DNA from 4 places in the [Clostridium] scindens ATCC 35704 genome. Region 3 is predicted to be linked to each of the others. Evidence: predicted binding sites of a transcription regulator. Region 3 holds the regulator's gene; each other region holds the start of a gene.

Region 1 (8,137 bases), 530 kb from region 3:
TTATCATTGCATCGCTGTCCCTGGCGATCATCCTTCTAAACAGCGTATTTACGATAACCCATTCGTTTGATATGGATAAGTACCTGCAAAGTTTTATGAAGCCGGATTTTATCATCGGGAACGCAAAATATTTTGGCATGGACAATTATAGAGGCAGGAACTTAGAAACCATTGATGAGGAAAATCTGACGGAGTCGTTTATCGAATACTGCCAGGGATTAAAAGGCTATGAAGATGGCGGAAGGCTCTACGGGGCAGGTTCCTTCGTGGGCGTAAAACAGAAAGGCATCACCATTCCTTCCGGAATAGAACAAGATTCCAGCGGAATGCCCGGGGAATACTATGGGAAAGAATTCATTCCATTTAACACCAATGAGCAGGGTGATTTTGAAGTGTACCTCTATGGGGCAGAAGACTTTGCCGTAAATGAGATGCAGGTCTGGGAAGGAGTTTCTATACGCTGACGAATATGTTCTTGCTTATCGGCGGAGCCTTGGCTTTTGTCATAGGAGTAATCGGAATTTTGAATTTTATCAATTCCATCCTTACAGGAATCATTACCAGGCAGAGAGAATTTGCCATGATGGAGGCCATCGGAATGACGAAGAGGCAGCTGACAAAAATGGTGATCGCAGAAGGGCTTTATTATGCCATTCTGACCGTAGTATTCTCGCTTGTGGCCGGCGTCCCAATCCTGCTGGCATTAGGAGGACTGGTGCCTTACCTGGCATTCCGGTTCGGAAGAAGGGGAACCGTGGTAGAAGAATTGCAAAAAGAATAAGCATTCGCTGTCTTCCCCAAAAAGTTTTTTGTTGACACATGTGAAAATAATGCTATGATAACATCATGTGACATTCCAGAATAGGGGGAAAAGGCTATGGATTACCAAAGAATCGTGCAGGGGATTTTGGACATTGGAGAAGCGATGCTAATCTGCGGAGCGGAAAATTTCAGGCTGGATGACAGTCTTTATAGAATGTGCAGAAGTTACGGCTTTAAACGTTATGATGTGTTCGCGATACCCAGTAATATCCAGATAACTGTAGAGACTCCAGAAGGCGAAATTATTACTCAGGTCCGGCATATTGAATCTACAGATATAGATTTTGACAGATTGGATTATCTGAATAATCTATCCAGATATGTATGCCAGAATAAGCCGGATGAACAGACGCTTCGTGAGAAATACGAAGAGGTCATGAACAGGCAGTCCCAGAAGCCGTATACGAAGTATTTTGCGGCAGTAATGGGGGGCACCGGGTTCGCAGTATTCTTTGGGTGTAATTTTGCGGATGCAATTGTTGCAGTTATTGTCTCGCTTATGATTGTTATAGTAGGGGGATGGCTCAGCAGAAGAGAAGAGAATTTGATGGCCTATAATATGATACTATCTTTTTTGTCGGAAGTTATTATTATCCTGGCGGTACGGATGGGGCTTGGCAGTCATCCTGAGAGAATTATGATAGGAATTGTTATGCTGCTGATCAGCGGTCTTAGTACCACCAATGGAATCCGTGAAGTGCTGCAAAGAGACTTTATATCCGGTACGTTGAACATCATGAATTCTATGCTTGGGGCGGCTGGCATTGCATTTGGAACTGCGCTTGCAATGCTGTTGCTTAACGGAGTGTCTGCGGAAGGGTATGTACTAAATCATAATACTTGGATTCAGTTGATATCCTGTACAGTGGCCTGTATTGGATTTGCCTTTTGGTTTAAAATCCGTGGGAGACAGGTAGTCTATTCAGGAGTAGGGGCTTTTTTTACATGGGGAATCTATGTTGTGATCTATCATTTCTGGCCTAGCAATTTTTTGGCCACACTGGTTGCAGCAGTGTTTGTGGCTTTTTATGCATTTATCATGTCCAGAATTAACAAGGCACCGTCCACTATCTTTTTGACAGCATCCGTATTCCCGTTGATTCCTGGACCGAATTTGTATTATATGATGTATGGCTGCGTGAGCCGTGATTATGGAATGGCTGTTGGTGAGACGATTGTATTGCTGGCTACCTGCCTTGCAATTGCTTTTGGCTTTAATATTGTAGATATTATATCGAGGACAATCATGAGAGTCATGAAAAGAGAGTATCATATCGGGAAAAATCCACAGGGCCGGGAATAAAGAGAACAGGTGTCGGATTATGAATCAGCCCTCCCGGGAATGATTCATAATTATAAAAAGACATTTGCAGACAGAGAAGAAATGTTCTAAAATGGAGAGAGCAGCGGCTGATCATATGGAAAATAAAGTCTGGCCGCAGGGGGTATGAAATGAACGAGATTGTAAATGAAAATCCTAATCCCCCAGCTATGCTGGGGAGAATGGAGTAAGCAGAAGCGTGTATGATATCAATAAAAAACCTCCTATGATACAATGAGAATGGTATCGCAAGCCAAACTCAAACATAGGAGGTGGTCCTTATGGACAATAAAAGTTTATCACACACAAGATGGAAATGCCAGTACCATGTAGTTTTTATACCTAAGTATCGCAAGAAAGTGTTATATGGGAAATTGAAAGTTGATGTACGAGAAATACTTAGCATCTTATGCCGCTATAAAAATGTGGAAATAGTAGCAGGAGCAGTATGCGATGATCATGTACATTTAAGTGTAGCGATTCCACCTAAAATCAGTATATCAGATTTCATGGGATATTTGAAAGGAAAAAGTACATTAATGCTATATGATAGGCATCCCGAATTACAAAGTAAGTGGGATAAGGCATTTTGGGCAAGAGGGTATTACGTAGAAACAATTGGTAATATTACAGACGAAGCAGTACAGAAGTATATTAAAGAGCAAGCAGAGGATTCAAGAAAAGAAGATTCAAGAGGTGCGGCTTTATAGCGGACCAGTAAAAGTGCTTGCGATACCGCCCTTCGGGGCGAGCAGTAACAATAGCCCTTTGGAGGGCTAAGGCTAAACCACCACTTGAAGTGGTGGTTGTAACTTAGAACATTATATCTGGAATGCTATTCCGGCATCAGCGGCGATATGATGGCTGCAGCGCTTTTGGACCTTGGAGCGGATCAGCAGGCGTTAAAGGATGCACTTGAGAGCCTGCCGCTGGAAGGCTTCCGGATCGAAATCGGCAGGGTAAAGAAATCCGGGCTTGATGCCTGCGACTTCGCGGTGATTCTGGACAGCGCCCATGAAAACCACGATCATGATATGGAGTATCTGCACGGACATGGAACGGTACATAGCCATAGTCATAAAGGAAGCCATGAGCACCGTGGAATGAAGGAAATCCTGCATATCATAGACAATGGCGCAATGACACGGGAGGCGAAAGCAATCGCAAAGCGTATCTTTGGCATATTGGCTCAGGCAGAAGCCAAAGCCCACGGCGTTCCTTTGGAAGAGGTTCATTTCCATGAAGTGGGGGCAGTGGATTCTATCGTGGATATTATCAGCGTCGCCGTATGTCTGGATAATCTTGGAATTACGGAATGCATCGTCCCTGTCCTGTATGAAGGGTGCGGCACCATCCGGTGCCAGCATGGCATTCTTCCGGTGCCGGTACCGGCGGTTGCGAATATCGCATCCGAACATAATCTGGATCTTTGCATAACTGAATCCAAAGGCGAATTCGTAACGCCTACCGGAGCGGCAATCGTAGCGGCAATCAGGACAGCAAAGGAGTTGCCGGAAACATTTTCCCTAAGGAAAATAGGCATAGGGGCCGGGAAAAGAGAGTATGACAGGCCTGGAATCCTAAGAGCCATGCTGATTGAAGGGCAGGCGTCTTATGGCAGAGACTGCATCTGGAAGTTGGAAACCAATATGGATGACTGCACGGGAGAGGCGCTGGGGTACGTAATGGATCGCCTCTTTGAGGCCGGAGCCAGAGATGTAAGCTATACGCCTGTCTATATGAAGAAAAACCGTCCGGCTTATCAGTTGAACGTCATCTGTACGGAAGAAAATGTAAAGCAGATGGAACAGATCATATTTGAAGAGACGACAACCATCGGCATCCGCAGGCAGCAGATGGAGCGGAGCGTCCTCGCGCGCAGCATGGAGACGGTTCGCACATGCCTCGGGGATGCGCAGGTAAAAGTATGCGCTCTGGGCTCGCAGATAAGGAAATATCCGGAATACCAGAGTGTTGTCAGACTTTGTAAGGAGCATGATAGATCATTTCAGGAAGTTTACCAGATGGTCCTTTCGGAGTGTATGAAGGAGGAAGGGAGTCGGACAGAAGTTCCTCGTTGGTAACGCCTATCTTGTCCGGGATAGAGGGTATCAAATGCTTCTGAAATGGCATCCCAGCCGGGGGCCTCTGAGTTTTCGCCTAGCAACTCTAGCTGAGGGGGTTCGTTATCTTCCTTTTTTCTTTTGAATTTATCTAAGATTCCCATACATTAATATCCTTTATATGCTTGCTAATATATAGTTTCATGCCATAACCCGCTGGGTATGACCTTATATAGAAGCATAATTGGGCTTATTTCTTGTGCCAAGCAGGAAAGAAGTGAGATAGAAACATTTGGAATTGGCTAAACCAAATACCAAAAATAAAAAACAAAAAATGTGCATAAAAAGCGAAAGAATAATAGTGCATAATATATAAAAATGTTGCTTTAAATTGACAAATATTATATAAAATAATATAATAATCATACAATGACAGAAAAATAACAAAAACTGGTATGACCAGAAAAGGAGTTGTGAGTGATGGGAGAATTCAGGGTTCTTGAAATCAAGCAGAGCGTTTTTGCGGATAATGACAGGCGTGCAAAGGAACTGAGGAAAGAATTAAAAGAAAAGAAGGTATTTCTGCTGAACCTTATGTCTTCGCCGGGATCAGGAAAGACGACGACTCTGTCGCGTACGATCGAGCGGCTGAAAGACGAGATGAAGATCGGCGTTATGGAGGCAGATATCGATTCCGATGTGGATGCAAAGACGATTGCCAGCCTTGGAGTTAAAGCAATCCAGCTTCACACCGGAGGCATGTGCCACCTGGATGCAGATATGACGGCACAGGGACTTGCCGGACTGGAGACTGGAGATGTGGAACTTGCCATTCTGGAAAATGTGGGCAATCTGGTATGCCCGGCGGAATTTGATACGGGAGCGGTAAAGAATGCCATGATTCTAAGCGTGCCGGAGGGAGACGATAAGCCGCTTAAATATCCGCTCATGTTTTCCATCTGCGATGTAGTCCTTATTAACAAGATTGACGTGCTGCCGTATTTTGATTTCGATATGGAAGCATGCAGGAAGAATATTCTGATGCGTAATCCCAATGCACGGATCATTCCAATCTGTGCCCGTACCGGGGAAGGCATGGAGGAATGGACGGACTGGCTGAGAGATCAGGTAAAGGAATGGAACGGATAGCGGACAAAAAGATAAGCGGAGAGGAGAGAGAGAATGTCAGAACGAAGGGAATTGATTTTGCAGCTGGGTCAGATGATCACAGACCGAATAGGCCATAAAGTGACCACAGAGGATCCGGAATACTGGGGGCTTGCCTGTATCGTCACCGATGAGATGGCAGAAGTAGCGTTAAAGATGAAGGTGCGAAAGCCTATGACGTTTGAGCAGATGCTGAAGGTTACGGGGAAAGAGGAAAAGAAGCTTCAGGAACTGCTGGATGAAATGAGCCGGGTAGGGCTTATCGAATACAACTGGGAGAATCCAAAGCGGGAGAAGCAATATGTGCTTCCCATGTTCGTGCCAGGCAGCGCGGAATTCACTAATATGAATAAGCAGCAGCTTGAAGAGCATCCGGAACTGGGCAGGTTCTTCGAGCGGATGTCCAGGCTTCCTTTGGAGAAGGTAACCCCTATGGTTCCTCCGGGAGGCGCAGGCATCGGCATGCATGTCATACCAGTGGAGAAAGCCATTGAGATGGAGAATCAATCCATTGATATCGAGCATATCTCCCACTGGCTTAAGAAATATAATGGCAAATACGCCGCAAGCCCCTGCTCCTGCCGAATGTCCCGCCAGACTTATGATGAAGGCTGCGCCGATGATCCCGAAGACTGGTGCATCGCGGTAGGAGATATGGCGGACTATGTGGTGGAGACGAATAAGGGTGGAAGATATATTACATACGACGAAGTGATGGAGATTCTCAAGCGTGCGGAGGACAACGGGTTCGTGCATCAGATTACCAACATTGACGGCGAGAATAAGATATTTGCCATCTGTAACTGCAATGTCAATGTCTGTTACGCCCTTCGGACTTCCCAACTGTTTAATACTCCCAATATGTCCCGCTCTGCCTATGTGGCAAGAGTGGAGACGCAGGACTGCGTAGCCTGCGGGCGCTGCGTGGAGTATTGTCCGGCAGGCGCGGTCAAGCTGGGACAGAAGCTGTGCACCAAGGACGGTCCCGTATCCTATCCGAAGCATGAACTTCCGGATGGCGCAAAATGGGGACCGGAAAAGTGGGATGAGGATTACCGGGATAAGAACCGGATCAATTGCTATGATACTGGAACGGCCCCATGCAAGACCGCCTGTCCGGCGCACATCGCTGTACAGGGGTATCTGAAGAAGGCAGCCCAGGGCAAGTACAGGGACGCGCTGGCGCTGATCAAAAAGGAGAATCCATTCCCCGCAGTCTGCGGGCATGTGTGCAACCGCCGATGCGAAGATGCTTGTACCCGGGGAACGGTAGACCAGGCGGTGGCCATCGACGAAGTGAAGAAGTTTATCGCCCGGCAGGATCTGGAAGCAGAGAACCGGTATATTCCGCCAATCGTTCCTCCTACGACAGGCCGTCTGTTCGAAGAGAAGATCGCGATCATCGGAGGCGGACCGGCCGGACTAAGCTGCGCATTCTATCTGGCAGAGAAGGGATACCGTCCGGTCGTATTCGAGAAGAATGAGAAGCCGGGAGGCATGCTGGTGTATGGCATTCCATCGTTTAAGCTGGAAAAGGATGTGGTGGATGCAGAGATAGAGATTATCCGCCAGATGGGCGTTGAGATACGCTGCGGTATCGAGGTGGGCAAGGATATCACCTTGGATGAACTGCGCGCCCAGGGATATAAGGCATTCTATCTTGCCATAGGGTGCCAGGGCGGAAGACTGGCAGGCATCCCTGGCGAGACGGCAGAGGGCGTGATGACGGCGGTAGACTTCCTTCGTAAGACGGGAGCAGATAAGTCCTATCCGGTAGAGGGACGCACGGTCGTTGTGGGCGGCGGAAATGTAGCGATCGATGTGGCGCGCACCGCGACAAGATGCGGCGCTTCAGAAGTGTCTATGTATTGTCTGGAAGGCAGGGACATTATGCCGGCATCCGCGGAGGAAGTAGAGGAAGCAGAGGAAGAAGGAATCGCTGTGAACTGCGGCTGGGGGCCAAAAGAAATATTGACGCAGGATGGAAAGGTCACCGGCATCGTATTCAAGAAATGCCTGTCTGTGTTCAATGAAGAAAAGCGCTTTGCTCCTGTCTATGATGAAGAAGATACGGTTACGGTTCCTTGCGAGCGAGTGTTCTTAAGCATCGGACAAAGCATCCAGTGGGGAGAACTGCTGAATGGCTCCAAAGTAGAACTTGGAAGAGGAAATGCGGCGGTAGCGGATCCGGTGACCTATCAGAGTTCCGAGCCGGATATCTTTGTAGGCGGCGATGTATACACAGGACCCAAATTCGCGATTGACGCCATTGCGGCAGGCAAGGAAGGAGCCATCTCCATCCACAGGTTTGTGCAGCCGCGCAGCAGCCTTACCATCGGAAGGAACCGGCGTCAGTTTATCGAACTGGATAAAGAGAATATCAAGCTGGATGCTTATGACAATTCCTCGCGCCAGATACCGGGAATAGATGAAACCATTGATCGGCGCAAGTCATTCAGGGATGCACGCAAGACGTTTACGGAAGAACAGGTGCGGATTGAGACTGCCCGATGCCTGGGCTGCGGCGCGTCTGTCGTGGACGAGAATAAATGTATCGGCTGCGGCGTGTGCACGACAAAATGCGAATTTGACGCGATCCATCTTTACCGCGAGCATCCGGAGTGCAGTAAAATGTACCGGTCTGAGGATAAGTTCAAGGCGATTCTGCCATATGCGATGAAGCGGGGGCTTAAGATTAAGTTTGGAAGGAAGAGCCAGTGATAGAAAGGATCGGTAGATTATGCACGAACTGGGAATTGTATTT
Region 2 (8,137 bases), 1.1 Mb from region 3:
AACTACTCCTACAGAGCCGGTACTCTCGCCGCTTCCAAAGAAGCCGCCGGACTTCTTACGCAATTCTCGCAGATCCAGGCGGAGGCGGCAGCACATGCTTCTGACATCGCTTGGCTCCATGTCGCTGTTGATATAGTTCGAAAAATATGGTGTTCCATATTTGGCGGTCATTTCAAAGAGAAGCCGGTTGTTCTCTGTATCGGACCAGTCAAAATCACTGGTAATGGAGTAGGTAGGGATTGGATACTGGAAGCCCCTTCCGTGGGCATCCCCCTCAATCATGATCTCGATGAATGCCTTGTTGACCATATCCATCTCTTTCTTGCAGTCTCCATAGGTAAAATCCATCTCTTTTCCGCCTATGATGGCCGGCAGGTTCGCCAGGTCATTAGGAACGGTCCAGTCCAGCGTAATGTTGGAAAATGGTGCCTGGGTTCCCCAGCGTGACGGCGTATTTACTCCATAGATAAAGGATTCGATGCACTTTTTCACTTCATGATATGACAGGTTATCTGCTTTCACGAAAGGCGCCAGATAGGTATCAAAGGATGAGAATGCCTGGGCGCCTGCCCATTCATTCTGCATGATTCCAAGGAAGTTAACCATCTGATTGCACAGCACGCTTAAGTGTTTGGCCGGAGAGGAGGATATCTTGCCAGGGATCCCGCCAAGCCCTTCCTGTATTAACTGCTTCAGCGACCATCCTGCACAGTATCCTGTCAGCATGGATAAATCGTGGATATGGATATCCGCATTCCGGTGTGCCTGTCCAATCTCTTCGTCGTAGATCTCAGACAACCAATAATTGGCCGTGATAGCGCCAGAGTTGCTTAAGATCAATCCGCCTACGGAATACGTGACGGTTGAATTCTCTTTGACTCTCCAGTCCGTAATCTTTACGTAACTGTCCACAATCTCTTTATAATCCAGCATGGTAGAGTTCAGGTTACGGATCTTCTCCCTTTGTTTTCTATACAGAATATAGCCTTTTGCCACGTCTGCATATCCGGCCTTGATCAAAACGGCCTCCACGCTGTCCTGGATATCCTCTACATTAATCAAAGAATCCTTGATCTTTGGCTCAAAATCAGCCGTGACCTTCAACGCCAGCAAATCTATGATGTCCTGGTTATACTCTTTCTCCTGTGCCTTGAATGCTTTCTCAATTGCAACGCCTATCTTGGACAGGGTAAACTCTGCTACCTGTCCGTCGCGTTTCATTACTCGATACATAATCTGCGTTCCTCCTTCCACGCTTTTTCATCTCAACTATTAATTTTATTTCGTCCGGTTCTTTTATGATACCACTTATTGTGTTTTTGCGTCAATAAAAATAACAATATATTGTGCACAAAATACTTTTTCGCACAATATATTGTTATTGTATAGTTTTACTATAAGCCGCGCAATTCCGCCATTTGCACACTTTTCTTCACGACCTCCAGCGCCTGGTTCATAATGTCTTTATTATATCCGTGGAGCCCATCCTGTATCAAATCGCCGGAATCTACAAATTGCTGGAGATAATACTTATCGGCTCCCTCGATCCATTTTCCGATAGATTCAAAATCAGAACGCCGATGAAACTCCTGTACCACCGTTGTCCTGAATTCATAGGGTACTGATCCGCTCCTCAGGTACTGAATGCTTTTTTCTACATTTCCGGTGTCATAGCCTTCAATGCCTATCGTCTTCCCATAACTTTCCCTGGAATTCTTGATATCCATAGCCACGTAATCCACCAGCCCCGCCGAGACGATCTTCTTTAACTTCTCCGGGAAGCTGCCGTTGGTATCCAGTTTCACCGCGTATCCCATCTCTTTAATATTTCCAAGGAACTCTTCAATCCCATGCTGGATCAGCGGCTCTCCCCCTGTGACGCATACGCCGTCCAGGATTCCCTGGCGTTTCTTCAGATAGGAGTACACCTCCTCCAGCGAGATCTCCTCATTCTTATAGGTGTCAATCACCAAAGATGCATTGTGGCAGAACGGACAGCGAAAATTACAGCCCGCCGTAAATACCGTACATGCAACCTTCCCCGGATAGTCCAGAAGCGTCAGTTTCTGAAGCCCTTGTATTACCATACCTGTCCCTCCCTATGCCTTGAAATGCTCCATCATGATCGGCATACACTCCTTGCTGTACTGCCCCAGAGAATATTCCCCTTTGTTCAGGCACCAGTCCGAAACCAGGGCGCGCTCGCACATGGCATAATATTTCGTAATCTGGCTGACTGCTACATCCGTCCGTATCTGTCCGCGCTTCTGCCCTTCTTCCACAATCTTGGTGATCAGTTTATAATAATTGCGGTTCCTGTCCAGCAGATGGCTCTGTCCCTCTGCCACAAGCTGCGTGGAATAAAGGGAGGCCAGCAGATCAATGCTGATCTTCTCCTCCATCATCGTATGCATCTCACAGTTTAAATATAGCAGTTTGAAGAAACTATTCATTTCCGGATCCATCTTTGCTTCCAATTCCTCATAGTAGTCATCCAGAATCAGGGATAACGTATTAAGAAGCTCGTCTTTGGTATTGAAATAGTAATAAAACGAACCCTTCGATGTCCCGGACAGTTCGATGATATCATCTACTGTCGTTCCATTATACCCTTTCTCATAGAAGAGCTGCCAGGCTGCCGAGACAATCCTGTTCTTTATGCTCTTTTTCTCTGTCTGTTTTTCCATCCTTATCTCTCCACGTCGTCTGTTTCTTCTATCTTACCACACTAGCGTACATAAAAACAACTCTCATCAACCGTAGGTATGTCTTTGGAATCAATCCAGTCGATGGAGATGAAGCCGTTCCTGTTAAGCCCTTCCATCAACTTGTGGATCATGGGCTCCCTGCCTTGAATCTCCATCACTACCGTTCCGTCATATTCGTTCATTACCCAGCCAGTAAGTCCCAGGGACTTAGCCAGATATTTGGCCGTATATCTGAATCCTACACCCTGTACCCTGCCATAGAAGACCAGGCGCTTTCTTACATCTGCCATATTCTCACCGTTTCCCTTGTAAAGTCTTTTATTATTGTAATCCGATTGCATGGAAAAAGCAAACTTTGACACGTAACATTTTTAAAAAATGTTACGTGTCAAAGTGAAAAGTGTTACGTGTCAATTTAAAAAACTGGTGCGCAAAATTAAAAAACTGGTGTGTCTAATTGAACGACTGCTCGGTTCTTTCGATAATCTCATCTTGCAGCGCCTTGCTCAGATTACGGAAATGATCGCTGTATCCGGCCACGCGCACGATCAGGTCTTTGTAGTCTTCCGGGTGTTTCTGGGCCTGGATCAGGGTTTCTTTATCTATGACGTTGAACTGAATGTGGTGTCCGTCCATGTTGAAGTAGGTACGCACCAGATTCGCCATCTGATTCAGCCCTTCCTCGCCTGCGACTACGCTTGGGGTGAACTTCTGGTTCAGCAGCGTTCCGCCTGTCTGGAGATGATCCATCTTGGCACAGGATTTTACGACTGCCGTCGGCCCGTTGGTATCTGCGCCTTTTTCCGGGGAGATTCCCTCGGATACCGGCTTGTGGGCCAGACGTCCGTTGGGGCTTGCCATCATTACATCGCCGAAATATACATGGCAGGTGGTAGGCAGCATATTAATACGGTAGGTCCCGCCCAGCATGTTCGGCCGCCCTGTCACCTGGCTCCTGTAATACTCGAAGACATCCCTCATGATGCTGTCTGCATACTCGTCATCATTTCCATACTTAGGGGTCTTGTTGCTTACAAGGTTCAGGATTCTGTCGTGCCCTTCGAAATTATCATCCAGAGCCTGCATCAGTTCTTTCATTGAGAAGTTCTTCTTTTCATATACATTATACTTCACTGATGCCAGGCAGTCCGTGATGGTTCCGATTCCTACGCCTTGCAGATACTTGGTATTGTATCTCGCGCCGCCTCCATTGTAATCTTTTCCTTTAGAAATGCAGTCGTTGGTGATAATGGAGAGGAACGGTACCGGCATCTCTTCCGCATAAATCTTCTCAATCACGTTGCTTCCTTGGACTTTAATGTCAATGAAGTACTTCATCTGCTTCTTAAACGCATCGTACAGTTCTTCATAAGTTTCAAACTCCGTTGCATAGCCTAGTTTCAGTCCCAACTGCTGGCCTGTCATCTTGTCGCAGCCGTTATTCAAGGTCAGTTCAAATATCTTCGGAATGTTAAAATATCCGGTCAGGATATAGGCTTCATTGCCAAACGCCCCGGTCTCCACGCATCCGCTGGTTCCGCCCCGCCTTGCGTCTTCCAGGGATTTCCCGGCATTTAGAAGTTCCTGCACGATAGCCTCGGTATTGTAGAAAGCAGGCTGTCCCCAGCCCTTGCGGGAAATCTCGCAGGCGCGCTTTAAGAACTTCTGCGGTGTCTTTCTGCTGATCTGCACATTGGAACTTGGCTGGAGCAGTTTCATTTCATCCATGCAGTCCAGTATCAGATAACTTACATTGTTGACGCCATTCTCTCCGTTCGGCGCGATCCCTCCTGTATTCAAATTGGCGAAATCCGTATAGGTACTGCTTTCCTTCAAAGTAATTCCAACCTTCGGGGGCGCCGGCTGGTTATTGAATTTTACCCACAGGCATTCCAGTAACTCCAGAGCCTTCTCATCATCCAGAATTCCCGCTTCTATATCCCGCTCATAAAATGGATTCAGGTGCTGGTCTAAGCGTCCCGGGCTGTATGCATCCCAAGGATTCAACTCGCTCGTCACGCCCAGATGCACGAACCAGTACATCTGGATTGCCTGCCAGTAGGTCTGGGGCTTATGCGCTGGCACGACATCGCAGTTGGCAGCGATTTGAAGCAACTCTTCCCGGCGCTTTGGATCGCTCTCTTTTTCTGCCAGTTCCCTGGCGTATGCAGCGTAGCGTTCCCCAAGAATCATGATGGCATCGCAGGCAATCTTCATGCCTTCCAGCTCGTTCTTCTTATCCAGGGCTTCCGGATCATGAAAGTAATCCAGCCGGTCAATCGCCTCCTGGATGTCCTGTCTGTAGTCCAGAAAACCTTTTTCATATATTTTCACAGAGCCCACCGTATGCCCTGGTCCCCTCTGCTCCATAAATTCAGTAAAAAGCCCAGCCTCATAGGCCTTCTTCCACTCCGGCGTCATCTGCCTGAGTATCTTATTCCGGATGCATCTCTTATCCCAGTATGGGATCATTATCCTCTCCTGGAGTTCAAAATCCTCTTCCTTTACTTTGAAACTGATAAGTTCCCGGTCGTTCATTACCTGCATATCTTCCATGGTATGGCAGCACAATTCCGGAAACGTCGGGGATGCCTGCGGAGAGTCTCCTTTTTCTCCTACGATCAATTCTCCCTCGCCAATGTACAGAGTCTTGGTCGAAAAGTAATCCTTCAGTACCTGGGCGCGAAGTTCCGGTATGGAGAGCGCTCCTTCATATTTCTCATAGGTATCCGTCATGCTCTTCGCCCGCTCCATATCAATGTGCGCCGGCGTCTCCAGGCTTAGTTTCCTCAGTTTTCTGATCCGTTCATTCATTCCTCTTTCTTCCATACTGCTAGCCTCCTATTTTGATATTGTGGAATCCTGATTCCTTAAATAAATCTACAAAATGTTCCATTTCTTCTTTTTCCGGTGCATGAAGTTCTGTTCCATCGTATGTCCTGCCTATCTTCTCATACTTCCCTGAACCGGTGTTATGATAAGGTAGAAGATTAATATTTGCCACCCGGATATTCTTCTCTTGAAGATACTTGATCATCGCTTTCATATCCTCATCCGTACCATTAACCTCCTTGATGGTGGGAATCCGGATATAGATTCTTGCGCCCGCCGCGCTTAATCTTTCCAGATTGGACAGGATCGTCTCATTCCCTGCACCCATATACTTTTTATGTATCTGACTATCCATCGTTTTAATATCATACAGGAAGGTGTCCACATATGGCAGAATCCGGGCAAAGTTCTCATATGGCGCCTGTCCGCAAGTATCAATCGTTACAGTGATTCCATGCCGGTAAAGTTTTTTCGCTAGTTCTTCTACGTAGTCCATATCCGCTGTCATTACCTCGCCACCGGATAATGTGACGCCACCGCCGGACTCTTCATAGAACATCTCATCTTTCTTTAACTCCTTCACCAATTCATCTACGGAGTATTCTCTTCCTACGATCTCTCTTAGATTCTGATTACAAAAATCCACGCACGTGCCGCATCCGTCACAGAGCCGCATATCCGTGAACACTTTCCCCTCTTCTCCGCGAATCGCCCGGTTCGGACAGGCTGGTTCGCAGTTTCTGCATCCTGTACATCTTTCTGCGTCATACAGCATCTGCTTCTTATAACTCTGGGTTTCCGGATTATGGCACCATACGCACCTTAATTGGCAGCCCTTGAAAAAAACGGTTGTTCTGATGCCATCTCCGTCATGGATAGAGTATTTCTGTATACTCGTGATCAGGCTCATTTTTCCACCTCTCTTTTTTGTATCCCGTTTTAGACTATAGTTTGTACTTTAGTCTAAAATATCAAAAGCAAAACCGGTTGTCAAGTATTTAACAGCCGGTTTCTGCCCTTCCATCGTCATTTCTACATATTCACTAAAATTTCATATACATTTCCGGCAAATCGAACAAAGAAATCTGATTGTCCCTGTCAGACTTCACGTCTCGATCCGTAATCATCTCATCGCCTTTCAACTGTCCAATCAGCAGCGGCGAAAGTGGATTATGCTGCTGCATCCTCCGCCGGGCGCCTTCCAGGCCGCTTGTCGCATAGCAATATTTGCAGCCGTTGATGCAGGTGTCATACATCCCAATATCTATGCTCTCAATACAGCCGCATTCCCGCCGCTGTCCCGCATCTTTCTTAAGATCCAGCTTATAGCCGATCAGATTGTGGATCTTTTCTTTGTCAATACAGGCTCCATGCTCAATTCCCAATCTGCTCAAGTCCATCTTTTCCGCACAGGTATAGAGCGGCAGGCCATTTTTTTTGCCAATCCGCGCCAGTCCTTCCGCCAGTCCCACTATATCCTCCGGCTCCATCTCCAGATACGGGCTGTCCTTATAGGAATCGATAAAACTTATGATGCATCTGGTCGTCGCCTTGTGAAGCCACTCGCACATCATTTCAAACCGCTCCAGATGATAAGATATGGAATACTTCTCCGTCAGCAGAAGAGGGTCAAACCTCCAGTCCACCCGCTCTTTTCCCAAGCGCTCGCTAAGCAGCAGGAAGGTGGCCATAGACTCTTCAGTACGGGGAACGTTTTCCTCAATATCCTGTTCATAATCCGTAATCGTCATCTGGAAATAATAGGGATATCCCATTTTGTCAATCGTACTCAGATAGGGAATCAGAGGTTCTGGATTCTTCGTCCAAAAGGCAATACAATCTATCGTATCCGGCGACAGCTGGATACGGCTTATCTTCTTGCGGTTATATGGATTTGGGACCAGCACCTCTCCGGCCTTTAGCCGGTTAATGAACCACTCCGGATATAAAGCCGGGATATCCGTCCTTCTGCTTGCACTGATTATCATCTTCACACTCCTGTTTCACTTCTGTCTATCTTATAACGAAAACTATCTGCCTCTCAGCCAAAATTCTTAGCAATCAGCCTGCAATATTCCAGGAATGCCGGTACCTCTTTAAATGAGTCTGCCAGCACATCCCGTATACCCTTATAATACCATCCAATGGTCTCCTTGTCCTTCATTCGAAAACGGTTCCATAGATTTTCCCCTTCTGCGGGATAGTCCCTGTCAATGTCCCTCATATTAGACAGCTTGTCCGCCAATCCAATCATCTGCACTTCCCTGGAGGCTGTGCGTAGATGCTCAATGGTAGCACGCTTTCGCTCCATCCAGGTCTTGGACTTATCTTCACTCTCCTGGGCGACCATAAAGGCCACCCGCTCAGAGAATTCCTGGGCCAGAATTCTATGGGTAATGCCTTCGCAGTCTTCGATCGTGTCATGCAGCACAGCGGCGCTGATCACTTCCTCATCGTCGGTCATTGTCGCCACGATATCCCCAACTTCTACCGGGTGCACAATGTATGGCCTCTTGGTTCCCTTCCTGAATTGTCCTTCGTGTGCCTTGGTTGCAAATTCAATTGCTTTGTCAATCATAATGTACCTCTCTTATCAT
Region 3 (8,137 bases):
TGACGGATGAACTCTCTTGGGATTCTCTTTCCAAGGTCGCAGACGAACTCATAGTTAAACCGTCCGGACAGATCGCTTAAGGTTTCCACCGGAAGCTTCTCGTTCCCGTCGCAGCCTACTAACGTAACCTTGTCAGCGTACTTTACGTCGTCAATCTCCGTCGCATCTACCATGAACTGATCCATGCATACCCGGCCAAGGATGGGAGCCTTCTTTCCATGGATCAGGACATAGCCTTTGTTGGAGAGGCTTCTCGGGTATCCATCCCCATAGCCTACCGGTATGGTCGCGATCTTGGTAGGACGCTTGGTAATAAAGGTTCCGCCGTAACTTACAGGGGTCCCCTCCTTCACCCACTTGACATGGGCCACATGGCTGATCAGTTCCATCGCAGGCTTCAGCGGCACATTTTCTTTCTTTACTTCGCTGGAAGGATAAAGCCCGTATGTAGAGATACCGGCTCTTACCAGATCCAGATTCGCCTCTTTGACGTCTATGATCCCCGCGCTGTTGGAACAGTGATAGAACTTGAACGTCACCCTCCTTTCATCCAGGGCTTTCTTCATCCACAGATAGCCGTCCATCTGGGAATGGGTAAACGTCTTATCCGTCTCATCTGCCTTGGCAAAATGCGTATACATGCCTTCCATAATCAGGTTGGGCATCCTGCTGATGGACTCGATCTTATCGACGCTCTCATCCTCAATCAGGAATCCCAGCCGGGACATGCCTGTGTCCAGCTTGATATGGATATATGCCTGTTTTCCCATGCTTCCTGCCAGTTCAGAGACCTCTTTTGCCATCTCTTCGGTATAGACGGTCATCCGGATCTCATTTTCGATCATAGCCTTTCTCTGATCCGGGAAAATGCATCCAAGAACTAAGATCGGCTTCTTGATTCCGCCTTTTCGCAAAACGACTGCCTCATCTGGCGTAGCAACCGCATAGCCCCACAAATATTCCTTGCCCTCCAGCATCCTTGCGATCTGCAGTGCGCCATGGCCATATCCATCCGTCTTGATGACGGAAATCATCTGCACTCCTTCTTTGATGTTCTTCTTCATCATCTCCATATTATATTCTATTGCATCCAAGTCCACCCTTGCACAGATTCTAGTATAATTGTTCATAATTTTTTTCCTCCTGTTCCTTAAATGCTTCACTTAAATATTCTATTAAATCTCCCGCCATCACGCTGTAGCTGCCCTTTTCCCGACGGGCCAGATCCCCTGCCCGGCCGTGCAGGTAGGTCCCCAGGATCCCTGCCTCCTGGCAGTCCATCCCCTGGGCCATAAGCCCGGCCACGATGCCAGCCAGCACATCTCCTGCGCCTGCCTTCGCCATGGAAGCGTTGCCGGAGCGGTTGATATAGGCGCGTTCCCCGGGGGATGCCACCACGGTGCTGGAGTCCTTTAAAACGCAGGTTATATGGTGCTTTTCTGTAAACTCCTTTAGGATCTCCATCCTGCGGCTTTTCAGTTCTAAAACGCTGATGCCCGTAAGCCGGGACATCTCCTTCATATGAGGCGTGATAATCAAATGATCATGGGGAATCCGGTCCATATATTTCCTGTGCTCCGCGATCAGATTCAGGCCGTCCGCGTCGATCAGGCATGGGACGCTTAGATTTTCCAGCGCCGTCTTCAGTATTTTCTTAGACTTTTCACTGGTTCCCATCCCTGAGCCGATACATACCGTATCTGCCCATTTCAGCAGGCGGATAAGTTCTCCCTCGTCAAAAAAGTCGTAGGTCTTAACAATCGCCTCCGGAAGAAGCTCCTGCAGGATGATTCGGTTATCTTCGGGCGTATAGATCTGTACCAGCCCTGCCCCTGCCTTATAAGCCGCCTTTGCATTCAGGTAGGCAGCCCCTGACATGCCCTTGCTCCCGGCTATGATCAGCAGTCTGCCATACATTCCTTTGTTAGAATCTTCCATTCTTCTAGGCAGCAGTTTCCGGAATTCCTCCGGTTCATAAGTATAAGCCACGCCTATATCGGCTACGGTCTTATCCGTATCTATTCCGATATCTGCCACGATGACCTTGCCGGCGTATCCTTTTCCCGGATACAGGCCAAGTCCCACCTTTTCCATCTGGAATGTCACAGTAATATCCGCCTGAAATGCCACTCCCAATATGCATCCTTCATCCGCAGAAACGCCGGATGGGATATCCACAGCGAATTTAATGGCATTCGCCTCGTTCATCTGGCGGATAACCTTGAGATAGCGTCCAATGATTTCCCTGCCAAGCCCGACTCCGAAAATAGCATCTATTATGATACTATATTCGCCAGGCTTATACTCGTTGCAGATATCGGCGCCTGTTTCTTTTAATAGCCGCATCTGGCTCCTGGTCTCTTCCGTGCGGTGGGATTCATTTCCCACAAAGCAGACGGTTACGGGGTATCCCTTCTGGTTCAGAAGACGCGCGATGGCGAATCCGTCGCCGCCATTATTTCCCGAGCCGCATACGATGCAGGGCCTGCTTAGATCCAACCTTTGCGCTTCCATTACTTCCACGCATTTTAAGGCTGCTCGTTCCATCAGTTCCATTGATGGAACTCCCAGTTCCTGCATGGTATACTGATCTGCCATCTTCATCTGCCGGCTGCTGGCCAGATATCTCATTCCATCACCTCCATCAATAATTGAACATATAAAAGAACGTGTAAAGACCAGCCTGTCTGCACATGCCTGTCATTACACGTTTTCGTCTTGCTATTTCTTATGTTCTTCGTTATATCTGCTGATATTGTAGGATAACTGCATAAGACTTTCTGATAAGTGGACGTTTTCCACAATGACATACTCCGGCAGATTCAGGTCTGTGTGCGCAAAGTTCCAGATTGCACGCACGCCATTCTCCACCAGCATGTTCGCCACTTCAATCGCTTTATCCTTTGGAATCGTCAGCACGGCAATCTCTACGTCATTGTCCTGTACGAAAGTCTTCAGCCCGTCCATCATACGGATCGGCACGCCTCTGATGGATACGCCTTCCAGTCTCGGATTCACATCGAAGATTCCTTTCAATATGAATCCACGCTTTTCAAATGCCGCGTAGTTGGCCAATGCCTGTCCCAGATTACCCGCTCCGATAATGATAATATTATGGTCTTCTTCCAATCCCAGAATCTTGCCTATCTCTGTATATAAATACTTTACGTTGTAGCCATAGCCCTGTTGTCCGAATCCACCAAAGTTGTTAAGATCTTGACGAATCTGAGATGCAGTAACTTTCATCCGCTTGCTTAAATCATTCGAGGAGATACGCTCCACACCATTTTCGAGTAATTCGCCTAAATATCTGTAGTATCTTGGCAGCCTGCGAATCACCGCCTGAGAAATCCCTCTATCTTCCACTCATATTCACCTTCCCATTTTGTTCTAAGAATCATTATATAGAATTGTGGTTGCAAAGTCAAACTTTTAGTTGTATTTTGTCCTATTTTCGATATAATGGAAACGGATGCGTATGAAGGAGGATATTATGATATTAGCATGTCACGGGATCAATAAATCCTTCGGCGAAGAGGTAATCGTGGCCGATGGATCTTTTCATATAGAGGATAATGAGAAGGCTGCCCTGGTCGGTCCAAACGGCGCCGGGAAGTCCACTCTCTTAAAAATAATCGTAGGGGAACTGCCGTCTGACGGCGGGGATGTCATCCTTACCAAAGGCAAAAGCCTGGGCTATCTGGCCCAGCATCAGGAGATGATGAGCGGCAACAGCATATACGAAGAAGTCCGGCTTGCAAAGGCAGATATCATTGCAATGGAAAAGCAGATCCGCACTATAGAACTGGAACTGAAGCATCTAAGCGGCGACGCCCTGGATTCCCGCCTTGAGACGTATAACCGTCTTATGGCGGCTTTCGAGCGCGCGAACGGTTATGCCTATGAAAGCGAGATCACCGGAGTTCTCAAAGGACTCGGCTTTATGGAAAGCGACTTTAAGAAGCCAGTGGATACCTTGTCCGGAGGGCAGAAAACCCGGGTTTCTTTAGGCAAGCTCCTGCTGACCCGTCCCGATATCCTGTTATTGGACGAGCCAACCAACCACCTGGATCTGAATTCCATCGCATGGCTTGAGACCTATCTGCTGAACTACCCGGGCGCCGTACTGATCGTGTCCCACGACCGGTATTTCCTGAACCGGGTCGTAACCAAGGTTCTGGAGATTGAGCAGGGAAAACTGATGACCTATCTGGGCAATTACAGCGAATATGCCCAGAAAAAAGAGCAGATCCGGGATGCGCAGCTAAAGGAATACCTGAACCAGCAGCAGGCAATCAAGCACCAGGAAGCCGTCATTGAGAAACTCCGCTCTTTCAACCGGGAGAAATCCATCCGGCGGGCAGAAAGCCGGGAAAAAATGCTGGAAAAAATGAAGCCGGTAGAAAAGCCGGTGGAGGCAAGCACGGAAATCCACCTGACGCTGGAGCCATCCTGTACCAGCGGCAATGACGTACTAAACGTCGAGCACTTAAGCAAGTCCTTTCCTTCCCAGCCCTTGTTCTCGGATGTAAGTTTCGAGATCAAGCGCGGAGAGCACGTTGCCATTATCGGAGATAACGGTACCGGCAAGACAACCTTGCTTAAGATACTGAATCAGGTCCTTGCGGCCGACAGCGGCACATTTACCCTGGGCACCAATGTAAATGTGGGATATTATGACCAGGAGCACCATGTACTCCATATGGAAAAGAGCATATTCGATGAAATATCCGACGACTACCCTACGTTGACCAACACGGAGATACGCAATGTCCTGGCTGCATTTCTATTCACCGGAGACGACGTATTCAAACGTATCGGCGATCTGAGCGGCGGGGAAAGGGGCAGGGTCTCCCTTGCGAAGCTGATGCTCTCGGAGGCCAACTTCCTGATCCTGGATGAGCCTACCAACCATCTGGACATCGTTTCCAAGGAAATTCTGGAACGGGCATTGAATGATTATACCGGAACGGTGCTGTACGTGTCCCATGACCGGTATTTTATCAATCAGACTGCCACCAGAATCTTGGATCTTGTCAACCGGACCTTTGTCAATTACATCGGCAATTATGATTATTATCTGGAAAAAAAGGACGAATTGACAGCCGCCTACGCTGGCGATCCTGACGCGGATGCCGCTGCGGCCAAAGAAACTGTATCCGAAGCCAAATTAAGCTGGCAGGAGCAAAAAGAAGCCCAGGCAAAGGAACGCAAGCGCCAGAATGAATTGAAAAAGACAGAGGAGCGCATCACGCTGCTGGAAGAGCGGGACGGCGAGATCGACTCCCTGATGATGCAAGAAGAGATCTTCACCAATTCCGTCAAATGCCAGGAACTGGCCTCAGAAAAGGCCAGGATCGCTGGGGAATTGGAGGAACTCTACCAGAAATGGGAAGAACTTGCGGAATAAAGCAGAATACGGTTTGCTCAAACAATAGAATCACAATTTCTTAGAAAGCGGCTGACTGCCCGGTTGAACTCTTCCGGGTTCTTAGCCGCTATAAAATGATCTCCTTTTATTCTTACAAGCCTGGCATTTGGCAGGCTTTCACAAATCAGCAAAGAGTGGCTGTCCTTAATCATATCATTTTCCCCTACGATCACCAGGGTTCTGGCTTTCACTTCTTTTAACTGCCGTGGACTTAGATCAGGCTGGGTCGTCATAAGCCCCAGCATCTCGGCCTTCTGCCTGGATCTATGATGAAACCTGCCAAAAAAGGATGTGATCTTATACCCCAGGACGATCGGAATCTGCACGCTTGGCTTTACGCCCGCAGGGCAGAGATTGGCTCCATTAAGAATCAGGCTCTCCACTTTTCCCGGATACCTGAGCGCAAAAGCGAGCGCGATATTGCCGCCGTCGCTGAATCCCAAGAGATGCGCCTTTTCCATCCCCTGTTCTTCCATAAATCCGTTCAAATCTTCTGCAAACTGCCTGATTGTAAAAGGCTTCTCTCCTCGCGGCGATTTTCCGTGGCCTCTGGTATCAATTGCAATGACTCTGTAATCTTTTGAAAAATATTCCATCTGATGCTTAAAATAAGTCCCGTCTTCTCCATTGCCATGAAGCATTATCAACGGCTCCCCATCCCCTGCCTTTTCATAATAAAGTCTGATATCCATCATTCTTCCACCTGCTGGCCAGTCTTGTTCTTCCATGGCCTTTCCTTGGCAAGCCATCCCTTTTCTTCCCAATACTTCTGGTCAGCCGGATTGTTTCCATCCCGAACCACCTTGCGCATGATATAGAATAAAATCTTTGTCTTAAGCCCCGGCTTTACAGCGGCTGGCTCTCTGTGTATTTTTAGGGCAAGCTTCCGGATATTTTCCGTCACCTGATCCTTTGCCGCCTGTTCCATATGTTCAAAGCCGGAGGTTCCCACCTTGACTCCAAGGGTGTAAATTCTGCCTACGCCCCAATACAGCAGGCTGTCTTTGATATCTTTAAGCGCAGACCTTATGCCGCCTCCGGCAGCCGTAACGATGCAGATAGCCTGCTTGCCAAACATGGATGCTTCCGGGCGGTGAATCATGCACCGGTATCCATAATGATCCAGCAGAGCCTTCATCGCGCCGGATACGTGCATCACATATACCGGAGAAGTAAATATAAGCAGATCCGCCTCGTCGATCATTCTGGTAAACCGCTTCATGTACATAAGATAGTCCAGGCATCTCGTCTCGCTCTTCCGGATGCAGGCAGCGCATCCCCGGCAGAATTCCGGCATGTCTTTGGGAAGGAACAGTTCTGTGAGCTGGTCCCCTTCCTGCATGATCTCTTCAATCGCCAATTTCCCGACCTGATAAGTAGATCCTTTCCTCATCGTGCCATTAATCATCAGTATATTCATCTTGTCCTCTCCCCTTTTCTTTTGCATTTACATCTGGTGCCTGACAACTGCATACTCGTCCCCATAACTGTAATAGGGACAGTCATGATATGTATTGTTCACAAATTTATAAAGTTCGTCTTCATCCAGATTCATCTGGCATGTGTAGCATTCATAGTCTTCATCATATTCATAATGAGCGCAGGACTCGCAATTACTTTTCATATCCAAGTCTCCTTCCAGGAAAAAAGTATAGCACAATTTTATCTTCCGCTCAACCACCTTGGCAGGAAGTTATGGAAAGCAAACTTGACATTTATGTATTGCATGCTATACTGGAATTATGGAAAGTAAACCTGACATTAGATAAGGAGGGATATTCTTGAAAAACAGGCTGGAAGAAATCCGCAGAGAACACGGGCTTAAACAGGAAGAACTGGCCGATATCCTGGAAGTCTCCAGGCAGACCATCGGCTCCCTGGAAAACGGACGATACAATCCTTCCATCATTCTGGCTTTTAAGATCGCCCGGTATTTCCACAGGAATATTGAAGATATTTTTATCTACGAGGAGGAATCAAAATGAAAGAAATAAAATCCTACTGCTGGCTATAGGCATAATCCTGTACTTCGTCTTTGGCATACTGGATAGCATGCCAACCTTTCCCGCAACGTCCGTCCTCGAAAAAACAAATCAAGCCACTTAAAGTCTCTCCCCGATAGCCTTAATAAACTCCTCGCTATTTAGCACCGTAGGATTCTCAATCGTAGTGATCAAGGCCAGATCCTTCGTCATCTTTCCGGATTCGATGGTATCAATGGTCGCCTTCTCCAGCCTGTCGGCAAATTCCATCAGTTCAGAATTACCGTCTAATTCGCCTCTTTTCCTGAGCGCTCCCGTCCATGCAAAGATGGTAGCCACAGAGTTGGTGGACGTCTCCTCGCCCTTCAAATGCTTATAGTAATGGCGCTGCACGGTTCCATGGGCAGCCTCGTACTCATAATAGCCGTCCGGCGATACCAGTACGGAAGTCATCATGGCAAGAGAGCCGAACGCAGAAGAAACCATGTCGCTCATCACATCCCCGTCATAGTTCTTGCATGCCCAGATATATCCGCCTTCCGACTTCATAACGCGGGCAACCGCATCGTCGATCAGGGTATAGAAATAAACGATGCCTGCCGCTTTGAACTTCTCATCATATTCCGCATCATAGATTTCCTGGAAAATGTCCTTGAACGTATGGTCATACTTCTTGGAGATTGTGTCTTTTGTCGCAAACCACAGATCCTGCTTCGTATCCAGG
Region 4 (8,137 bases), 1.3 Mb from region 3:
AGGAGAATAACGGCGTGGTAGAGGCTGATTTCACGATAGATGATATTACAGTGAAGACCGCCGTGGTAAGCGGCCTGGCAAATACCAGAGTTTTGCTGAAGCGGATCGAGCGGGAAGAAGTCCATTATGACTTCGTGGAAGTCATGGCATGTCCGGGAGGCTGTGTTGGCGGCGGCGGGCAGCCGATCCACGATGGAGAAGAGAGGGCATACGACAGAGGAAAGAATCTGTATATGCTGGATGCAGGCGCGAATGTTCGGTTCTCCCATGAGAATCGGGACATCATCCGAATATATGATGAATATCTTGAGAAGCCAAATTCCCATAAGGCGCACATGCTGCTGCATACTGAGCATAGAAAAGAATAGAATCCAGCGATAGAAAGCGCGGCCCATGTGGCTGATGTCAGATAGAAAGGACATTGGCCGCATGTGAGCCGCTTTTTTGGTGGAGAATATGTGAACTTGAAATAATTGTTAAAAAAATATCAATTACCTATTGACAAATAATTAACAATTTCGTATACTATGAGCTGTAATGAAGAATACACATTCACAGGGAGGATAATCAAGATGGCTAAGAAGAAGGAAGTAGTACCAGAAATCATTGACAACGTAGAGGCCCTCGAAGCCAAAATGAAGGCGATGAGGGAGGCTCAGAAAGTATTTGCTACATACAATCAGGAGCAGGTAGACAAGATCTTCTACGAGGCAGCGATGGCAGCAAACAAGATGCGTATTCCGCTTGCAAAGCAGGCAGTGGAAGAGACCGGACGCGGAATTGTGGAAGATAAGGTGATCAAGAACCACTATGCGGCTGAGTATATCTACAATGCATACAAGAACACAAAGACATGCGGCGTGCTGGAAGAAGATGCTGCATATGGAATTAAGAAGATTGCAGAGCCAATCGGACTGGTGGCAGCGGTCATCCCTACGACCAACCCTACATCAACAGCAATATTTAAGACTTTGATTTGTCTGAAGACAAGAAATGCAATCATCATAAGCCCGCACCCAGCTGCAAAGGCATGTACGATTGCCGCAGCCAAGATCGTGCTGGACGCTGCTGTAAAGGCAGGCGCTCCGGAAGGAATCATTGGCTGGATTGATGTTCCATCCCTGGAACTTACAAATACAGTAATGAAAGATGCAGATATCACGCTTGCCACAGGCGGTCCTGGAATGGTTAAGTCAGCATATTCCGCAGGAAAGCCGGCACTCGGCGTAGGACCTGGAAATACTCCTGTTATTATTGATGACACGGCAGATATTAAGATGGCAGTAAGTTCCATCATCCACTCCAAGACATTTGACAACGGTATGATCTGCGCCTCCGAGCAGTCAGTAACCGTCCTCGACAGCATATACGATGAAGTAAAGAAAGAATTTGCATACCGCGGATGCTATTTCCTTAAGAAAGGCGAAGAATTAGATAAGGTACGCAAGACCATCATCATCAATGGCGCTCTGAACAGCAAGATTCCTGGTAAATCCGCATATGAGATTGCGAAGATGGCAGGCGTTAACGTTCCGGAAGATACGAAGATCCTGATCGGAGAGGTAGAATCTGTTGACATATCCGAAGAGTTTGCACATGAGAAACTGTCTCCGGTACTTGGAATGTACAGGGCAAAGACTTTCGATGAGGCGCTTGCAAAAGCAGAGCAGCTGGTTGCGGACGGCGGATACGGACATACGGCTTCTCTGTATGTACATCCGGCGCAGAAGGAGAAGATCGCAAAACATGCCGAAGCAATGAAGACCTGCCGTATCTTAATCAATACGCCATCTTCCCAGGGCGGTATCGGCGACCTGTATAACTTCAAGTTGGCTCCATCTCTTACCCTTGGCTGCGGTTCCTGGGGAGGAAACTCCGTATCAGAGAACGTAGGAGTAAAACACTTAATCAATATTAAGACGGTTGCTGAGAGGAGAGAAAACATGCTGTGGTTTAGAACACCTGAGAAGGTATACTTTAAGAAAGGCTGTATGCCTGTTGCGCTTGATGAACTTGGAACAGTTATGAATAAGAAGAAAGCATTCATCGTAACGGATTCCTTCTTATATAAGAATGGCTATGTTGCTCCAATTGAAGAAAAACTGGATGAAATGGGAATCCAGCATACATGCTTCTATGAGGTTGCTCCAGACCCGACATTACAGTGCGCCCAGAAGGGTACTGACCAGATGAGGGCTTTCGAGCCAGACACCATCATAGCACTTGGCGGAGGCTCAGCAATGGATGCTGCCAAGATTATGTGGCTGATGTATGAGCATCCGGAAGCAAACTTCGAAGATATGGCTATGGACTTCATGGATATCCGAAAGAGAGTATATACCTTCCCGAAGATGGGCGAGAAGGCATACTTCGTGGCAATCCCTACATCTTCAGGAACAGGTTCCGAAGTTACGCCATTTGCAATTATTACAGACGCAGAGACAGGGGTAAAATGGCCGATCGCTGACTACGAGCTGCTTCCAAACATGGCAATTGTAGACGTAGATAACATGATGACCCAGCCAAAAGGACTGACCAGCGCATCCGGTATCGATGTCATGACACATGCCATCGAGGCATATGTATCTATCATGGCAACCGACTATACAGACGGACTTGCAATGAAGGCGGTAAAGGCAGTATTCGACTACTTGCCATCTGCATATGAAAATGGAGCCAATGACCCTGAGGCAAGAGAGAAGATGGCCAATGCTTCCTGCATGGCTGGTATGGCATTTGCCAACGCATTCCTGGGACTGAACCACTCTATGGCCCATAAGCTTGGCGCATTCCATCATCTGCCACACGGCGTTGCAAACGCAGTAATTCTAACAGAGGTAATGAAATACAACGCAGCGGAAGTTCCAACCAAGATGGGAACATTCTCTCAGTACCAGTATCCGCATGCGCAGGCCAGATATGCAGAACTAGGACGATTCGCAGGATGCCAGGGAAAGGATGACCAGGAAGTATTCGATAACTTCTGTAAGAAACTGGAAGAATTAAAAGATACGATTGGAATCAAGAAGACGATCAAAGACTACGGCGTAGACGAGAAGTACTTCCTTGATACATTGGATGACATGGTTGAGCAGGCCTTCAACGATCAGTGTACAGGCGCCAACCCAAGATATCCTCTGATGAAAGAGATCAAGGAAATCTACCTGAAATGCTACTACGGAAAATAAGAATCAAAGAGCAAGAGCGCAGCAGTTCGCTGTGCTCTTGCTGCGTCTTGATAACTACATTAAAGAATTCCCTTACTGTTTTCCAATCCATTAATATATCCGGCGTTCTGCCCGATCGGAAGGCTCATATCCCGTGCAGAACCCGCCCCTTTTTGTACGTAATTTGCCGGATATGTTAAATATATAACAATAAAAATATAATAAAAAAATAAGTTAAAAAAATATCAAATAACTCTTTTCAAATGCTTCCTGCTGGTGTATAATTAAGCCATCAAAAAAATGAACGGCAAATACTACAAGGAGGTATGGCTTATGAAACTGGAGCAAGGTAATCTGATATTAAAACGTCCTTACAAAGAGGTTTATAAATGCGATAATAGCATTGTCAAAGTATTTGAGACCTTCCATCCGAAGTCAGCAGTCTTTAACGAGGCTTTGAATACGGTAAGGGTAGAAGAGACTGGCTTAGATATACCAAAGTTAAAAGAAGTGACCCAGATCGACAGGAAGTGGTCGCTGGTCATCGAATACAAGGATGGCAAGACGCTGGAAGAGATGATGAAAGTCGACCATGACAATCTGGAGAAATACATGTCTGATTTCGTGGATCTGCAGTTGAAGGTACATGAGAAGAAAGCGCCACTGCTGAACAAGTTGAAGGATAAGCTTGCAAGGCAGATCAACGGCTTGAAAGAACTGGATGCTACTCAGAGATATGAACTTCTGACCCGGTTGGAAAGCATGCCAAAGCATACGAAGCTATGTCACGGAGATTTCAATCCCAGCAATGTGCTCGTAGGAAAGAACGGGAAGATGACGGTTGTTGACTGGGCACATGCCACCCAGGGAAATGCAAGCGCCGATGCGGCAATGACATATCTTCTGTTCGCGCTTAAGGATCAGGAAGCGGCAGATCTGTACCTGAACCTATTCTGCAAGAAGAGCGACACCGCCAGACAGTACGTGCAGCAGTGGCTTCCGATCGTAGCAGCTTCGCAATTGGAGAAAGACAATGAGCTGGAGAAAGATTTCCTGATGAAATGGATTGATGTGATGGATTATCAATAGACAAAAAGGGCATTACTATTTCACTATAGTAATGCCCTTTGATTTAATCCTTCATAATATGTCCATGAAAATTCTAATAAAAAACATTTCCACCGATCACGACTCCCGGTACATCAGTCCATGCCGCGCCATTAAAAGAATAGCAATTGATGACGGCAGAGTGTCGTGCGCCGCCTAAAGCCGCCTGGGCGACAGAATAGGCTGTTGAGGAAGGCCCTCTTGCCAGAACCCTGTTCAGACTGCCATTCCAGGTTGGGCCGAACTGGCCCGGCTGATAGATTACGCCGCGTATCGAATTGGGATAACTGGGGCTTGCAACCCTGTTCATAATAACCGTTGCAACGGCAAGCATGCCGTCGTAACTGCCGGATTCGCACTCAAGAAGAGCAGCAAATAAAGCAACATCACTGGTGTTAGCGTCTATCTGACCAGAGTTGGAATTCGAATTGCTGCTGTTGTTACTGTTACCATTATTGGCAGGAGGCGTAATGGAGCCGGAAATATCATTGTTCTGTGCCACTTTGCTGGCTTCCTCGGCGGCCTTTGCGCGTTCCAGCTGTGATTTATAATCATCCAGCTGTCCGGAGGTAGATGAGATCTTGGAATTCAGTTCATTCTTCTTTGCCTCCAGGTTTTCCTGCAATGAAGCAAGTTCTTGCTGCTTGCTCTCCAGATCCGACTGCTTTTCTTCGACGCTGATACGCACATCGCGCAACTCGTCCAGCATGGATCTGTCATATTCGCTTATCGTTGTTACATATTCTGCTTTGTTAAGAAAATCGGCCATATTTTGAGAAGAGAATAAGATCTGAATCAAGGAGGCGCTGCCGCCCTCATACATGAACTTAATCCTGTCCTTCATGGCATCATACTGTGCATCCTCATTAAGCTGAGCTGCCGCCAGGTCAAGCTTGGCTTTTTCTACATCAGCGGATAAATCTTCAATTTTTGAAGAGGCTGAGTCCAGTTCAGCGCTTAAGGACGATAATTGACTGTTCAAATCATCCAATTCACCCTGCAGGCCGGAGGTAGTATCTTCCAGTTCTTCTGCGGAAGGTGCCGAATATACCGAAGTATTCACAGAAGCTATTGTTACGGTGGTTAGAACCAGCGCCAGGGCTGACCGTAATATACGTTTCTTTTTTGTACTTATCATATACACATCCTTTCCTTTTCTAGCGAGTGCTTATCTATTATACAACAAATTGCTTTATAAAGCAAATTTTGTTAGAATAGAACATAGAATGTATGATTGAGAGGAAAAGACGATGAGAAAATACGAAGAAGAGCATTATAAATATGAAAACATCAAGGAAAAGATCTATCCTTGGGTCAAAAGCGAGCTGACCGACAGCCAGGCGCTGAATGGGAAGCATATCTCGGAAAAAGATACGCTGGTGGTATCATTTATGGAAGACCTGTCGGTTATATTTGTAATCAAGAGGGGGGAAGATGTATTTGAAGTCCTCAAGGATAATATGCTGCCTCCGGATTGCGATATCGAGGAACTCTATCACGCTTCCTGCGAGAATCTGATCCGGGATGTGGAATTCGTGATCGCAAATACCTGGTATGGGGGATTCGGCATTATAGCGGATGGCCATCATGAAGCCAGCGCGCTGTGCTTTAAGCATATCTGGCAGGTGTGCGTAGATAAGTTAAAAGATGACCTGGTTATCATGGTGCCAGCTAAGGATACCATATTATTTGCCCCGGCAAGCCAGAAGACGGTGGTAGAGAAGATGGTGGAGCATGGGGAAAATGCTTATGAGCAGAGTAAGGATAAGGTCAGCAAGACATTAATACGGTTTTCAAAAGACAGAAAGGAATTAACGGCATATGAAGATTAAGGCCAGAATGATCGGGCTGGATCTGGATGGAACGCTGCTAACCACCGAAAAAGAATTTACCCCTTATACAAAGGAAATCCTAAGAAAAGCAATTGCCCAGGGAATCGTAGTTCTTCCGGCTACCGGGAGGCCTCTGAGCGGCATACCAGGCGAACTGCTCCATTTTCCGGGCATACGCTATGCCATTACAGCCAACGGAGGAAGAGTGGTAGAATCCCGGACCGGCAGAACCATATATGAAAAACTGGTTTCCGCGCCAATCGCCAGAAAGGTCCTGGAAATCTTCGAACATTATGATACGCTTCGGGAGATATACTATGATGGAATCGGCTACGCCCAGGAAGAGGCGCTTAAGAATGTCGAGCGCTATATAGAGTCTTCGCCTATGGCTAACTATATTGTGACGACCCGAAGGCCGGTGCCGGATGTACGTGCCAAGTTCGAGGCAGAGGACCGGGCGGTGGATAAGATGCAGGGACTGTTCGCAACCTTGGAAGACCGGGATGCGGCGGCAGAAGAACTAAAAAGTATTCCAGGCATTGTGGTTACAGGCGCCCTGGATAAGAATATCGAGGTTAATGCGCAGGGCGTGAATAAAGGGGATGCATTGATTGATCTGGGGAAAAGACTTGGCATCAGAAGGGAAGATATTCTGGCTTTCGGGGACGGATCCAATGATTATTACATGATGCAGAAGGCAGGAACCGGAGTAGCTATGGAAAACGGAACAGAAGAGGTAAAAGAAGCAGCAGACTATGTGGCGCGATCCAATGACGAGGAAGGGGTTGCCAGATTCATAGAGGAATATGTGCTGGAATAAGAAAAGGAGAGAGATATGTTAGATGTATTAAAAGTAATCATTCTTGGAATCGTTGAGGGAATTACGGAATGGCTGCCAGTCAGCAGCACCGGGCATCTGATCCTGGTGGGAGACGTGCTTAAGCCAAGCATGAGCGATGCGTTCATGGAGATGTTCAACGTGGTGATCCAGCTGGGAGCCATAATGGCGGTTGTGGTTCTGTATTTCCACAAGCTGAATCCATTCTCGCCGAGAAAGACCAGCAAGCAGAAGATGCTGACCTGGCAGATGTGGATCAAGGTGCTGATCGCGTCCGTTCCGGCCGGAATCGTAGGCCTTCTGTTTAACGACATCCTGGATAAGTTGTTTTATAAGCCGTTTCCAGTGGCAGTTATGCTGATCGTCTATGGCGTGTTGTTTATAATAGTAGAAAACCGTAACGTGGGAAGAAAGCCGTCTGTAAGGAGGATATCCGAACTGTCCGTTTCCATGCTGATCTGGATCGGCATATTCCAGATGCTGGCGCTGATTCCGGGTACGTCCAGATCAGGGGCGACGATCGTAGGCGCTCTGATTATCGGCGTGTCAAGGGAAGTGGCGGCAGAGTTTACCTTCTTCCTGGCAATTCCGGCCATGTTCGGCGCAAGTCTTCTGAAACTGGTGAAGTTTGGATTCCATTTTACAGGGGCGGAATTTGGCCTGCTGATACTGGGATGCCTGGTATCTTTTGGCTTGTCTGTCGTAGCGATCAAATTCCTGATGGGCTATATCAAGAAGCATGACTTTAAAATATTCGGCTACTACAGGATTATTCTGGGAGGAATAATCATAGTGGTCACATTGGTACAGACGTTTCTTGCATAAAATATAAAGAAAAATACTTGTTTTTTGTGAAAAACATGATAGAATATGTACTAGGCTTGAATTTTTATGCATTCATAGGCACAGTGCGCCAAATAGTAAATTAAATATACTGGAGGAAAGAAGTTATGAAACTGAAAAAGTTAGTCAGCGTATTATTAGTTGCAGCATGCGTGTTCTCTTTGGCAGCATGCGGATCAAAGGATGATTCTAAGGATTCCGGAGACTCTAAGAAAGATTCCAAGGACACGCTTGTTATGGCGACAAATGCAGAGTTCCCGCCATATGAGTTCCACGAAGGCGACGATGTAGTCGGCATCGATGCGGATATTGCAAGAGCAATCGGGGAAGAGATGGGAATGGAAGTAAAG

Evidence for each region. The regulator Rex, encoded in region 3, represses fermentation and respiration genes when NADH is low (regulators of the CRP and FNR family bind a similar motif). The targets are predictions, from matches to a motif close to ATTGTTAANTANTTAACAAT.
Region 1: the regulator Rex is predicted to act here: its motif matches at 4,635-4,654, upstream of hypB (hydrogenase nickel incorporation protein HypB).
Region 2: the regulator Rex is predicted to act here: its motif matches at 6,527-6,546, upstream of HDCHBGLK_RS01280 (trans-4-hydroxy-L-proline dehydratase activase).
Region 4: the regulator Rex is predicted to act here: its motif matches at 3,360-3,379, upstream of HDCHBGLK_RS02460 (aminoglycoside phosphotransferase family protein).

The regions. Positions count from the first base shown of each region.
Region 1 is NZ_CP036170.1:2,349,664-2,357,800, forward strand. Features, by position in the region: gene HDCHBGLK_RS12130 (hypothetical protein) at 1-464, shown strand, start outside; gene HDCHBGLK_RS12135 (FtsX-like permease family protein) at 524-781, shown strand; gene HDCHBGLK_RS12140 (threonine/serine exporter family protein) at 878-2,125, shown strand; gene tnpA (IS200/IS605 family transposase) at 2,425-2,853, shown strand; gene larC (nickel pincer cofactor biosynthesis protein LarC) at 3,004-4,227, shown strand; gene hypB (hydrogenase nickel incorporation protein HypB) at 4,687-5,355, shown strand; gene HDCHBGLK_RS12165 (FAD-dependent oxidoreductase) at 5,389-8,094, shown strand; gene HDCHBGLK_RS12170 (hydrogenase maturation nickel metallochaperone HypA) at 8,114-8,137, shown strand, end outside.
Region 2 is NZ_CP036170.1:269,857-277,993, forward strand. Features, by position in the region: gene HDCHBGLK_RS01255 (ribonucleoside triphosphate reductase) at 1-1,233, opposite strand, end outside; gene HDCHBGLK_RS01260 (anaerobic ribonucleoside-triphosphate reductase activating protein) at 1,395-2,087, opposite strand; gene HDCHBGLK_RS01265 (TetR/AcrR family transcriptional regulator) at 2,100-2,687, opposite strand; gene HDCHBGLK_RS01270 (acylphosphatase) at 2,729-2,998, opposite strand; gene hypD (trans-4-hydroxy-L-proline dehydratase) at 3,162-5,537, opposite strand; gene HDCHBGLK_RS01280 (trans-4-hydroxy-L-proline dehydratase activase) at 5,542-6,450, opposite strand; gene HDCHBGLK_RS01285 (DUF1848 domain-containing protein) at 6,584-7,528, opposite strand; gene HDCHBGLK_RS01290 (HD domain-containing protein) at 7,582-8,118, opposite strand; gene HDCHBGLK_RS01295 (efflux RND transporter permease subunit) at 8,137-8,137, opposite strand, start outside.
Region 3 is NZ_CP036170.1:2,875,963-2,884,099, reverse strand. Features, by position in the region: gene alr (alanine racemase) at 1-1,130, opposite strand, end outside; gene HDCHBGLK_RS14765 (bifunctional ADP-dependent NAD(P)H-hydrate dehydratase/NAD(P)H-hydrate epimerase) at 1,114-2,631, opposite strand; gene HDCHBGLK_RS14760 (redox-sensing transcriptional repressor Rex) at 2,722-3,366, opposite strand; gene abc-f (ribosomal protection-like ABC-F family protein) at 3,494-5,410, shown strand; gene HDCHBGLK_RS14750 (alpha/beta fold hydrolase) at 5,428-6,126, opposite strand; gene HDCHBGLK_RS14745 (flavodoxin family protein) at 6,123-6,851, opposite strand; gene HDCHBGLK_RS19040 (DUF6472 family protein) at 6,879-7,055, opposite strand; gene HDCHBGLK_RS14740 (helix-turn-helix transcriptional regulator) at 7,213-7,416, shown strand; gene HDCHBGLK_RS14735 (NADP-dependent isocitrate dehydrogenase) at 7,534-8,137, opposite strand, start outside.
Region 4 is NZ_CP036170.1:476,799-484,935, reverse strand. Features, by position in the region: gene HDCHBGLK_RS02470 ([FeFe] hydrogenase, group A) at 1-368, shown strand, start outside; gene adhE (bifunctional acetaldehyde-CoA/alcohol dehydrogenase) at 573-3,188, shown strand; gene HDCHBGLK_RS02460 (aminoglycoside phosphotransferase family protein) at 3,501-4,256, shown strand; gene HDCHBGLK_RS02455 (cell wall hydrolase) at 4,330-5,412, opposite strand; gene HDCHBGLK_RS02450 (hypothetical protein) at 5,525-6,106, shown strand; gene HDCHBGLK_RS02445 (Cof-type HAD-IIB family hydrolase) at 6,096-6,926, shown strand; gene HDCHBGLK_RS02440 (undecaprenyl-diphosphate phosphatase) at 6,942-7,769, shown strand; gene HDCHBGLK_RS02435 (basic amino acid ABC transporter substrate-binding protein) at 7,895-8,137, shown strand, end outside.